DNA from 2 places in the Streptomyces sp. WAC04114 genome. Region 2 is predicted to be linked to the other one. Evidence: predicted binding sites of a transcription regulator. Region 2 holds the regulator's gene; the other holds the start of a gene.

Region 1 (5,620 bases), on a different contig from region 2:
TCGGGTCCGTTGTCGATGTCGAGGCACAGGGCGTCGTACGTGTCGGATGTCTCATTGACGTGGGCGACGAGATCGGCCTCGACGATTTTCGCGCGGGGATCCGCCAGGGCTGGGGCGGAGAGCGCGGAGAGCGGGCCGTCGAGATGCCATTCGACGATCGCGTGCTCGCGTTCCACCACCGTGATCCGCCCCCAGCGGGGGTCCGCCGCGGCGTGCGCTAGGGAGAAGCCGACGCCGAGTCCGCCGATCAGGACGTGGGGGCGGTCCCTGCCGTCCAGGGCGTCCAGCGCGGCGTCGACCAGCCGCCGCTCCGAGCGGCCGTCGGAGGTGTCCATCAGGAAACAGCCGTTGGCGATGATCTCCAGCCGGCCGCCGTGCCGCCGCAGCACCACCTCACCGTGCGGGCCCTCGCGACGGTCCAGGACCTCGGGAATGTCGTACGAGCTAGGCATGGGGGCATCCTGGCAGGAGTGGACCAAGGGGCGCCCGTCGATTCGGCGGGGCCCGAGGCAGGACGCGGGACGGGGTTTTCGGGTTGCTGTGAATCCGCTTCCACGTGGCGCAGGTCACAGACAGTGCGGTGTCGGGAGCGAAGGCTGGGACATGACGGAAGGAGTGCCCGTTTTGGAACGCACCGCGCCGCCCCCCGAGCCCGCCGCACCCACACCGGCGGACGCGCCGTTCTCCGACGTGGCCGGGCTGCTCGACGGGATGCCGCGGCAGCGGAGCCCCCGGGAGACGGCGGTCGCGGGAGGGGGGGAGCCCGCCCCGGCGGCAGCGCCCCGCTCCCACACGCTCCGCCCCTGGCTGCTGCTGCCCACCCCCACGGGTACGCCGTTCACCTTCGGCTACGCGACGCTCCTCTGTCTCACCTCGCTGATCGCCGCGTACGCGGACCCGGCCCTGGTGCACGCCCTGCTCCAGGGCTCCAGCACGGACATGGCGCACCTGGTGCGCACGCCGGAGCTGGTGCTGATCGGCAGCGCGCTGTGGGTCGCGGGCGGGGTGACCTCGCCGTTCGCCATCGCCTTCGTGCTCGTGCTGACCGCGCTGGAACGGCGGATCGGGGGCCTGCGCACGGCCGGGGTCTTCCTGCTCGGGCATGTCCTCGCCACCCTCGCGACCGAGGTGCCCGTGGGGCTCGCGGTGCTGGCCGGGCACCTCCCCGACAGTTCCCTGCACCGCCTCGACTACGGCGTCAGCTTCGGTGTCGCCGCCGGTATCGGCGCCCTGGCCGGTCTGCTGCCGCTGTGGCTGCGCCTGCCGCTGCTGGCCGGGTTCGGGTGGATGCTGATCCAGGACCTGCTCGCCTTCACCGACCCGTTGACGAACTGGGGGCACCTCATCGCCCTGGGCATCGGGCTCGCGACCTGGCCGGTGGTCCGGCGCTCGTATGCGGCTCGCCTTCACCCCGCCGGGGTCTGACCTCCGGGTCCCTCAGGTCCGGGCGGAGGCCGCCCGGTCGTACCTCGCGCTGGTCAGCAGGGCCACCACCTCCCAGCCCAGCGCCTCGTAGAGCCCTCGTCCGGCGGGGGTGCCGGACAGGACGCCGGTCCGCGCCCCCTGGCGGACGGCGGCGTCCTGCAGCGTCCGCATGACGATGCTGCCCAGACCTCTGCGTCGGTGTTCGGGGGCGGTCTCGACCTGGTCTACGACGGCGGTGCCGCCCGTCGGGGCGATCTGGCCGCGTGCCGCCAGGGACCCGTCCGGCGCGGCCACCATCACGCGGGTCACCCCTCCGCGCGACCACTCACGCAGCCGGTAGCCCTCGGGGACGGCCGCAGCGCCGTCCGGCGCCAGCGGGACCCGCATCAGGAAGCCGGGCTCGGGGTCGATCCACCAGCCGTCGTCCAGCCAGCCGGCCACCACCGACGGATCCCGGAACGCCTTCAGCCATACGCCCTGCCCGGTCACCGCCCCGGCCACCTTGCGCACGGTCGCCTCGTCGAGACCTTCGCCGGCCGCGCCGCACACATGCCGCGTGACGTGCCCGTACAGCCCCATGTCGATGGTCCAGCCCCACGGCTCGGCCAGGGGAGGAGCGGCCCCGCGTGACACGACCCACCCGTTCACCCATGCCCGCACGGTCTCGTCCATGCCGCCCCCTGTAATGGCTAAAGCTCTCCTGTGGCTCTTACATGTAGGACCTTACGCGCCCTCTCGCTCCCGGTGTCATGAGTGATCGCTGACAGCGAACAGCGGGTGGGGAACATCCGGCGCCGTCCAAGCATTGAGTCGGCATAGCTCAACTTGACTGCCGAAGGGGAGATCATGGCTTCGACGTCCACACCGCTCACCCTGCCCGTGCTGCCGCTCGACGGCGAGGTCGTGCTGCCCGGCATGGTGGTCCCGCTGGACCTGAGCGATTCCGAGGTCCGTGCCGCGGTGGAGGCCGCTCAGGCCGCTGCCCGGACAACACCCGGAAAGCCCCGGGTACTCCTGGTGCCACGCATCGACGGGACCTACGCCGGCACCGGTGTCCTCGGCACCGTCGAACAGGTCGGCCGGCTGGCCGACGGCGACCCGGGCGCCCTGATCCGCGGCCGGAGCCGGGTGCGCATCGGAGCGGGGACCACCGGTCCCGGCGCGGCCCTCTGGGTCGAGGGCACCAGCGTCGACGAGACCGTGCCGGAGCCGCTGCCCGGTCATCTCGCCGAACTGGTCAAGGAGTACAAGGCCCTCGCCACCGCCTGGCTGCGCAAGCGCGGCGCCTGGCAGGTCGTCGACCGGGTGCAGGCCATCGACGACGTCTCGGCGCTGGCCGACAACTCCGGCTACTCGCCGTTCCTGACCACCGACCAGAAGGTCGAACTGCTGGAGACCGCCGACCCGGTGGCCCGGCTGAAGCTCGCCACCCAGCAGCTGCGCGACCACCTCGCCGAGCAGGACGTGGCCGAGTCCATCGCCAAGGACGTCCAGGAGGGCGTCGACAAGCAGCAGCGCGAGTTCCTGCTGCGGCGTCAGCTGGAAGCCGTCCGCAAGGAGCTGCGCGAACTCAACGGTGAGCAGGAGGGCGAGGAGTCCGACGACTACCGCACCCGCGTGGAGGCCGCGGACCTGCCCGAGAAGGTCCGTGAGGCCGCGCTCAAGGAGGTCGACAAGCTGGAGCGGTCCTCCGACCAGTCGCCCGAGGGCTCCTGGATCCGCACCTGGCTCGACACGGTCCTGGAGATGCCTTGGAACGAGCGCACCGAGGACGCCTACGACATCCGGGGCGCCAAGGCCGTGCTGGACGCCGAGCACTCCGGTCTCCAGGACGTGAAGGAGCGCATCACCGAGTACCTGGCGGTGCGCAAGCGGCGGGACGACCGGGGCCTCGGCGTGGTCGGCGGGCGGCGCGGCGGTGCCGTGCTCGCGCTCGTCGGGCCGCCCGGTGTCGGCAAGACCAGCCTCGGCGAGTCCGTCGCGCACGCCATGGGCCGCAAGTTCGTGCGCGTCGCCCTCGGCGGCGTCCGCGACGAGGCCGAGATCCGCGGCCACCGGCGTACGTACGTCGGCGCGCTGCCGGGCCGGGTCGTGCGGGCCATCAAGGAGGCCGGGTCGATGAACCCGGTCGTGCTCCTCGACGAGATCGACAAGGTGGGCTCGGACTTCCGGGGCGACCCGGCCGCCGCCCTCCTCGAAGTGCTCGACCCGGCGCAGAACCACACCTTCCGGGACCACTACCTGGAGGTCGAGCTGGACCTGTCGGACGTCGTCTTCCTCGCGACCGCCAACGTCCTGGAGGCGATTCCGGAGGCACTCGCCGACCGGATGGAGATCGTCCGCCTGGACGGCTACACCGAGGACGAGAAGGTCGTCATCGCCCGTGACCACCTGCTCCCGCGCCAGCTGGAGCGGGCCGGACTCGACAAGGACGAGGTGACCATCGACGAGGGCGCGCTGCGCAAGCTCGCCGGTGAGTACACGCGCGAGGCGGGCGTGCGCACCCTGGAGCGGTCCGTCGCACGGCTGCTGCGCAAGGTCGCCGCCCAGCACGAACTGGGCGAGCGGAAGCTGCCGTTCACCGTCCGGGACGAGGACCTGCGTGACCTGATCGGCCGACCGCACCACGTGCCCGAGTCCGCCCAGGACCCGGCCGAGCGGCGGACGTCCGTGCCGGGCGTGGCGACCGGGCTCGCGGTGACCGGGGCGGGCGGTGACGTGCTCTACGTCGAGGCGTCCCTGGCCGACCCGGAGACGGGCGCGGCCGGGCTGACCCTGACCGGTCAGCTGGGCGACGTGATGAAGGAGTCCGCGCAGATCGCGCTGAGCTTCCTGCGCTCCCACGGCGCCGAGCTGGAACTGCCGGTGGGCGATCTCAAGGACCGGGGCGTGCACATCCACTTCCCGGCGGGCGCGGTCCCCAAGGACGGCCCGAGCGCCGGCATCACGATGACCACGGCCCTCGCGTCCCTGCTCTCCGGCCGGCTGGTCCGCACCGACGTGGCGATGACCGGCGAGGTCTCGCTCACCGGGCGGGTCCTGCCGATCGGCGGTGTGAAGCAGAAGCTGCTCGCCGCGCACCGGGCCGGTGTCACCACGGTGATCATCCCCAAGCGCAACGAGCCCGACCTGGACGACGTCCCGGACGAGGTGCTGGGCAAGCTCGACGTCCACGCCGTCACCGACGTCCGCCAGGTCCTGGAGCTGGCGCTCGCGCCCGCGACCAACGGGGCGGCGCCGGAGGTTCCGGTCGCGGCGTGACGGGCGTGACCGGATAGGGAAGGCCCGGGTTCCTCGTGAGGGAGGCCCGGGCCTTCACCGTGTGGTGGCCCTGTGGACACGAATGCCCTGACCTGCGGAATACTTGCCGAACTGCGGTGATCACGGCAGGTGGCGGAAAATTCAGGTACCGGAACTCTCACGGCCGGGCGACGACCGAGGCAGGGGCTGACGTGCACGAGGGCGGCAACGACGACGGACACCGGGACGCCGGTCTGGCCGGAAGCGGTGTGGACCAGCCTGCCTTCCTGGCGCTGGAGCGCGAGCTGACCGTGCTGCTGCGACGCGCCCGGGCCAGCCAGGGCGAGATGGCCCGCGAGGTCCACCCCGACCTGGAGTCGTCCGCGTACGGCCTGCTCGTCCGGCTGGACGAGTGCGGGAAGCAGCGGGCCACCGAGCTCGCCGCCTACATCGGGGTCGGCAAGGCGACGATGTCCCGCCAGCTGCGAGCCCTGGAGGAACTCGGGCTGGTCGCGCGCGAGCCCGATCCCGCCGACGGACGCGCCTGGCTCGTCGCCCTCACCCAGGAGGGTCACGACCGCGTCCGCCGGGTCCGGGAGGCCCGCCGCGCCCGCTACGCCGGCCGCCTGGCCGACTGGGACTCCCGCGAGGTCACGGAACTGGCCCGGCTGCTGAACCAGCTCAACCGCGGCATGGAGAAGTAGGCCGGGCGAGCGTCCGGGGTCCAGGGTCTGTCGTACCGATCAGGCCCTAGAACTCGACATATACGGCCGTGGCGTCGTCGTGGCGCTTGCTCCGGCCCAGGAAGGTCACCGCGGCGTCCGACCTCTCCAGCGCCCGGACGCGGTCCACCAGGGCCTGGGGGCCCTCCTTGCGGATCAGGTGGAAGCAGTCCGTCCAGTCACCCTCCTCGAACCGCTCGACCCAGCGGGTGGCGCCGTCCGTCAGCGCGGCC
Region 2 (5,620 bases):
CGGCAAGGAGCGGATCAACCGCGAGATCACCGCGGTCATGGCCAACGCATCACGTGAATTGCTCACCGTCCAGCCCCGCATGGCACTGACGGGTGCGCCTCTCGAAGCGGCCTATGCGCTTGCCAGGGCTCGTGACCAGGGTCTGCTGGACCGTGGTGGCCGTATTCGCACCCTGTACCAGCACACCCTTCGTCACCTGCCCATCATCGTCGCCCACCACGAACGCCTGCGCGGAGATGTCGAAGCGCGTGCGCTGGACGAGGTCACCGACCGGCTCATCATCGTCGACCGTGCCGTTGCCTTCATTTCTGCAGACGCGGAGGGCACCCTCGCGCTCGAGATCCGTCAGCCTGCGATCGTCGGATACCTGGCCGATGCCGTCGACCGCTTGTGGCAGCTGGCCACGCCGGTCTTCCCTCAAGCCGCTGCCCGCCCCACCCGGGACGGCATTACCCCCCGCCAGCACGCCATAGCCGCCCTCCTCGTCGAAGGCCACACCGACGCCGTCATCGCCGACCGGTTGGGCATGAACATCCGCACGGCCCGCGTCCACATCGCCAAGCTCGCGGCAACGCTGGGGAGTCAGAGCAGGGCGCAGCTCGGGTTTCTCATCGGACGCTCGGGGATTCTTGACCAGGAGCACTGAGGGATCTGGAGGCAGCAGCCCCCTGCGGCCCGTCCAGCCCCGCCTGGGCGATGCGTACGCCCAGCTGTGTACGGCTCGCCGCCCCCAGCGTCTCGGAGAGGCGCGCGATGTGCGCCCGGCACGTCCGGACGCTTATGCCCAGCCGTTCCGCGATGACGGCGTCCTGGTGTCCCTCCGCCAGCAGCGCGGCGATGGACTGCTCCCGGTGGGAGATGCCCTCGATGCCCGTGTCGGGCAGCGGGGCCGTGAGGGGGATGGCGAGGCGCCAGAGGCGGTCGAAGACCGTGACGAGGTAGGCGACGAGCGCGGGGTGCCGTAGCTCCAGGGCCATCGTGCGGTCGGAGTTGGCGGGGATGAAGGCGACCGTGCGGTCGAAGAGGATCAGCCGGTCGATCACCTCGTCCAGCGTGCGCGCCTCCACCGCGTCGCCCATCAGCTCCAGATAGGTCAGCAACCCCTGCCCGTGCCGGGCGACATGGGTGTACAGGTCCCGCATCCGCACCCCGCGCCCCCGCAGCGCCAGCGCCCGGTGCAGCCCCTCGGAGAGCTCCGCCTCGCGGCGGATGCCGCCGGGCTGGACCGTGAGCACCTCGGTGGTGCACGCCTGGGTCGCCTCGTCCATCGCGGCCTGGATCCGGGCGAGTCCGTCCAGGACCCGGATCGCCGGGCCCTCCGCCCCCGGCCCGGCCGGCCGCACCTGGCGGCCCAGTCCGGCGTACCACTCGACGGCCGCGACGGCCGAGCCCACCCGCCGCTGGCTCGCACTGACCTCGTCGTGCATCCCGCGCAGCAGCCGGGTCATGACCTCCTGCGGGGAGGTCGGCACCAGCCAGTCCATGTCGTCGGGGTCCGGGTGCAGCAGGGCGAGTTCCAGCAGGCAGGGCACCGGTTCCGCGTCCCGTCGCGGCACCCGGCCGCGCCGTACGGCCCGGGAATACACACGATCCCCGGCCTCGCACAGTCGGTCGGCACCATGGGGATGCTCATCCGCCCCGTGCCCGGCCATCGCCCATCCCACCCCCGGTTCCGCCGTCCTGCCGCAGCGCAACTATGCGCGGACGGGACGTGCTCCGCAACACGGCTCCCCGCGCGGCGAGCACCGGAAACCACCGGTACGCACCGGTTTCCGACGAGCCTCCGCCCGTCACGTCGCGGCAGCCGGCCGGGGTGGGTGAACCCGGCCCGGGGCGCGGCTACTTCAGACCCGCCGCCTGGCACGCCGCCTTGTACTCGGCCGTGCAGATGTCCGACAGCTTGTAGATGTCGTCCGCGACCACCGTGTCCTTGATGTTCTCCTTGGTGAGCGCGACCACGGGCACGAGCTGCGCCGGGATGCCCTTGTCCGTGGGGCTGTCGACCTTGTCGCGGGCGAGGGCGGCGAACTGGATGTCGCGGCCCTGGACCTTGGCGACGGCCATCTCCGCGGCGTTCTCCGCCTCCTGCGGGTAGGACTTGTACACGCTCATGTACTGCTCGCCGCTGAGGATCCGCTGCACGGCGGGGAGCTCCGCGTCCTGCCCGGTGATCGGGGGCAGGTCGGACACGCCCGCGGCCTTCAGCGCCTTGACGATGCCGCCGGCCATGCCGTCGTTGGCGGAGTACACCGCCGCGATGTTGCCCTTGCCGATCTTCTGGATCGCGCCGGCCATGTTGGCCTCGGCGTTCTCCGGCTTCCAGTCCTCGGTGTCGAAGGAGTCGGCGATCGTCACCTTGCCGTTCAGCTCGGACATCGCGCCCGCCTTGAACTGCTTGGCGTTGGGGTCCGTCGGCGAACCGTTCATCATGACGATCTTGTCGGAGAGGCTCGCCTTCTCGCCGATGGCCTCCAGCAGGGTGCGGCCCTGGACCTCACCGACCAGCTCGTTGTCGAAGGAGATGTAGGCGTCGATCGGGCCCTCGGCCAGCCGGTCGTAGGCGATGACCGGGATGCCGGCCTCCTTGGCCTTCTTCACGCCGCTCGCGATGGCCGTCGAGTCGACGGCGTCCAGCAGGATCACGTCGACGCGGTTGTCGATCATCCGCTGCATCTGGCTCGCCTGCTTGTCGGCGCTCGCCTCGGCGTTGGCGTACTCGACGCGGCCCTTGTCGTTGGTGAGCGACTCGACCTTCTGCTTGATGATCGGGTAGTCGAAGTTCTCGTACCGCGTGTTCGCCTTCTCCGGCAGCAACAGCCCCACGGTGATGTCGTTGCCCTTCGCCGGGCTCGCGTCGTCACTGCTCCCCGTCGCGTTGAGCATGCCGCAACCGGCGAGCGTGACGGACATCGTGGCGACTGCCACGGATATGGAGATGCGACGACGCATGCGGGAGCTCACTTCGCGTGTGATTCGGACGCGGGCACCTCTTTTGGGACCCATGTGACTGAAAAGCCAACGCTGATGCGCCTCCAGCGTCAAGCGGAACCACTTAACGAGATGGCAACACCACGCTCCGCAGCAGTTGTGAAGACTCTGCGGAATCATCTTCAAGTGCCGCGCACCCTCCGGTCATCCACAGGAGATCGGGTGAGACCGGGTGAAATCACACCAAGGCATGCGAAAGGGCCGGGAGCGAACTCCCGGCCCTCTCATGTGCGCATGCGCGTCAGTCGGACTGCTGTTGCCGCTTCGGCCGCCACACCACCAGCGCGCTGGTCTGCTGCACCTCCTGGTACGGCACCAGGTCGCGGCGGTACGACGCGTGCACCGCGGCCTCGCGCTGGCGCATCGCCGCCGCGGCACCGTCGAGCGCGTCCTGCATCTCGGCCACCCGGGCCTGGAGCGCGGCGACCTGGTTCTCCAGTTCGATGATGCGCTTGATTCCGGCCAGGTTGATGCCCTCGTCCTGCGACAACTGCTGGACGGTGCGCAGCAGTTCGATGTCGCGGGCCGAGTAACGCCGACCCCGGCCCGCGGTGCGGTCCGGGGAGACCAGGCCCAGCCGGTCGTACTGGCGCAGGGTCTGGGGGTGCAGGCCGGACAGCTGGGCCGCCACCGAGATGACGTAGACCGGGGTCTCCTCGGTCAGTTCATACGGATTGCGCCGACGACCGTCCATCTGACTCATGCTCCCTTCGCGGCCTGGAACAGATCCGCCCGCGGATCCTCACCCGCGGTCGCCTCGCGGTACGCCTCGAGTGCGTCACGAGCCTTCCCCGTCAGGTCCTTCGGAACACTCACCTCCACGGTGACCAGGAGGTCGCCGCGGGTGCCGTCCTTGCGGACCGCGCCCTTGCCCCGGGCGCGCATGGTGCGCCCGTTGGGCGTGCCCGGAGGCAGCTTCAGCGTGACGGGCGGGCCGCCCAGGGTGGGCACCCGCACCTCGCCGCCGAGGGCCGCCTCGGTGAAGGTCACCGGGACGGTGACCGTGAGGTTGTCCTCCTTGCGGCCGAACACCGGGTGGGTGTCGACGTGCACGACCACGTAGAGGTCGCCCGCCGGCCCGCCGCGCTCGCCCGGCGCTCCCTTGCCGCGCAGCCGGATCCGCTGGCCGTCGCTGACGCCCGCGGGGATGCGCACCTGCATGGTCCGCGAGGACTTGGCCCGGCCGCTGCCCTTGCAGACCTCGCAGGCGTTCTCCGCGATCAGGCCGCGGCCCTTGCAGTCCGGGCAGGGGTCGGTCAGGGAGAAGCCGCCGCCGCTGCCCCGGGCGACCTGCCCGGTGCCGACGCAGGTCGGGCACACGCGGGGCGTGCCGTTCTTGTCGCCGGTGCCCGAACAGGCCTTGCAGGGGGACTGCGACGACATCCGCAGCGGGACGGTCGCGCCCTCGATCGCCTCGGTGAAGCTGAGCGTGACCTCGGACTCGATGTCCTGGCCGCGCCGGGGGTGCGTACGCGTCCCCGGCCCGCCCGCGCCGCCGCGGTTGAACAGGCCCCCGAAAACGTCACCGAGGCCGCCGCCGAAGCCGCCGGCTCCCTGACCGCCGCCGCCCTGGGCGCCGCCTCCGAAGAGGTCACCCAGGTCGAAGTTGAAGGAGCCGCCCGCGCCGCCCGGCCCCGGGCGGAAGCCGCCGTTGCCGAAGAGGGCGCGCGCGTCGTCGTACTCCTTGCGCTTCTTGGGGTCGCCGAGGATGTCGTTGGCCTCGGAGATCTCCTTGAAGCGCTCCTCCGCCTTGACGTTGCCGGTGTTGGCGTCCGGGTGGAACTCGCGGGCGAGTTTCCGGTACGCCTTCTTGATCTCGGCCTCGGTGGCGTCCTTGGGGACGCCGAGGACCTTGTAGTAGTCCTTCTCGATGAAGTCCTTGGTGCTCATCCTCGACGCCCCTCCTTCCCTTCGTCTGTGACGTCAGCCCTCGTCCGGGCCACCGCTCTCCTTGTCGTCGGCGTCGGCGGACTCGTCCGCCTTGACCGTCTGTGCCCCCGGCTGGGGTTCGGCCACCGCCACCCGCGCGGGGCGGATGGTGCGCTCGCCGATCCGGTACCCGGGCTGCAGGATCGCGACGCACGTCGTCTCGGTGACGTCCGGTGCGTAGCTGTGCATCAGGGCTTCGTGGATCGTCGGGTCGAAGGGCTCGCCCTCCTTGCCGAACTGCTGCAGGCCCATCTTCGCCGCGGTGCTCTCCAGCGACTCGGCGACGGACTTGAAGCCGCCGACCAGTTCGCCGTGTTCGCGCGCGCGGCCGATGTCGTCGAGCACGGGCAGGAGCTCGGTCAGGAGGTTCGCGATGGCGATCTCCTTGACCGCGATCCGGTCGCGCTCGACCCGGCGGCGGTAGTTCTGGAACTCGGCCTGGAGGCGCTGGAGGTCCGCCGTGCGCTCACCGAGCGCCGTGCGGGCCTGGTCCAGCTGGGCCACCAGAGCCACGTCCTGGCCCGTGTCCCCGGCCGGGGCCGCCCCCTCCTCCGCGGAGGGGGAAGCGGCCTTCGGCTCGGCGTCGTCGGAGGTGGCGCCGGAAGGGACGTCGGGCTGCTGCTCGTCGAAGCCCGGGGTCTCCTCCGTCACGCGGCACCGTCCTTCCGGTCCTCGTCGACGATCTCGGCGTCGACGACGTCGT

What was found. The regulator HspR, encoded in region 2, represses chaperone genes until heat shock. The targets are predictions, from matches to a motif close to TTGAGNNNNNNNNNCTCAA.
Region 1: lon (endopeptidase La) is a predicted target of HspR. The motif match lies at 2,231-2,249, and genes of this name have one in related genera.

What each region holds. Positions count from the first base shown of each region.
Region 1 is NZ_JAIGQA010000126.1:9,708-15,327, reverse strand. It holds gene K4G64_RS27060 (spermidine synthase) at 1-452, opposite strand, end outside; gene K4G64_RS27055 (rhomboid-like protein) at 625-1,425, shown strand; gene K4G64_RS27050 (GNAT family N-acetyltransferase) at 1,438-2,097, opposite strand; gene lon (endopeptidase La) at 2,272-4,686, shown strand; gene K4G64_RS27040 (MarR family transcriptional regulator) at 4,878-5,369, shown strand; gene K4G64_RS27035 (protein phosphatase 2C domain-containing protein) at 5,416-5,620, opposite strand, start outside.
Region 2 is NZ_JAIGQA010000115.1:8,394-14,013, forward strand. It holds gene K4G64_RS25675 (LuxR family transcriptional regulator) at 1-646, shown strand, start outside; gene K4G64_RS25680 (helix-turn-helix transcriptional regulator) at 609-1,652, opposite strand; gene K4G64_RS25685 (substrate-binding domain-containing protein) at 1,840-2,949, opposite strand; gene K4G64_RS25690 (heat shock protein transcriptional repressor HspR) at 3,230-3,682, opposite strand; gene dnaJ (molecular chaperone DnaJ) at 3,688-4,878, opposite strand; gene grpE (nucleotide exchange factor GrpE) at 4,912-5,568, opposite strand; gene dnaK (molecular chaperone DnaK) at 5,565-5,620, opposite strand, start outside.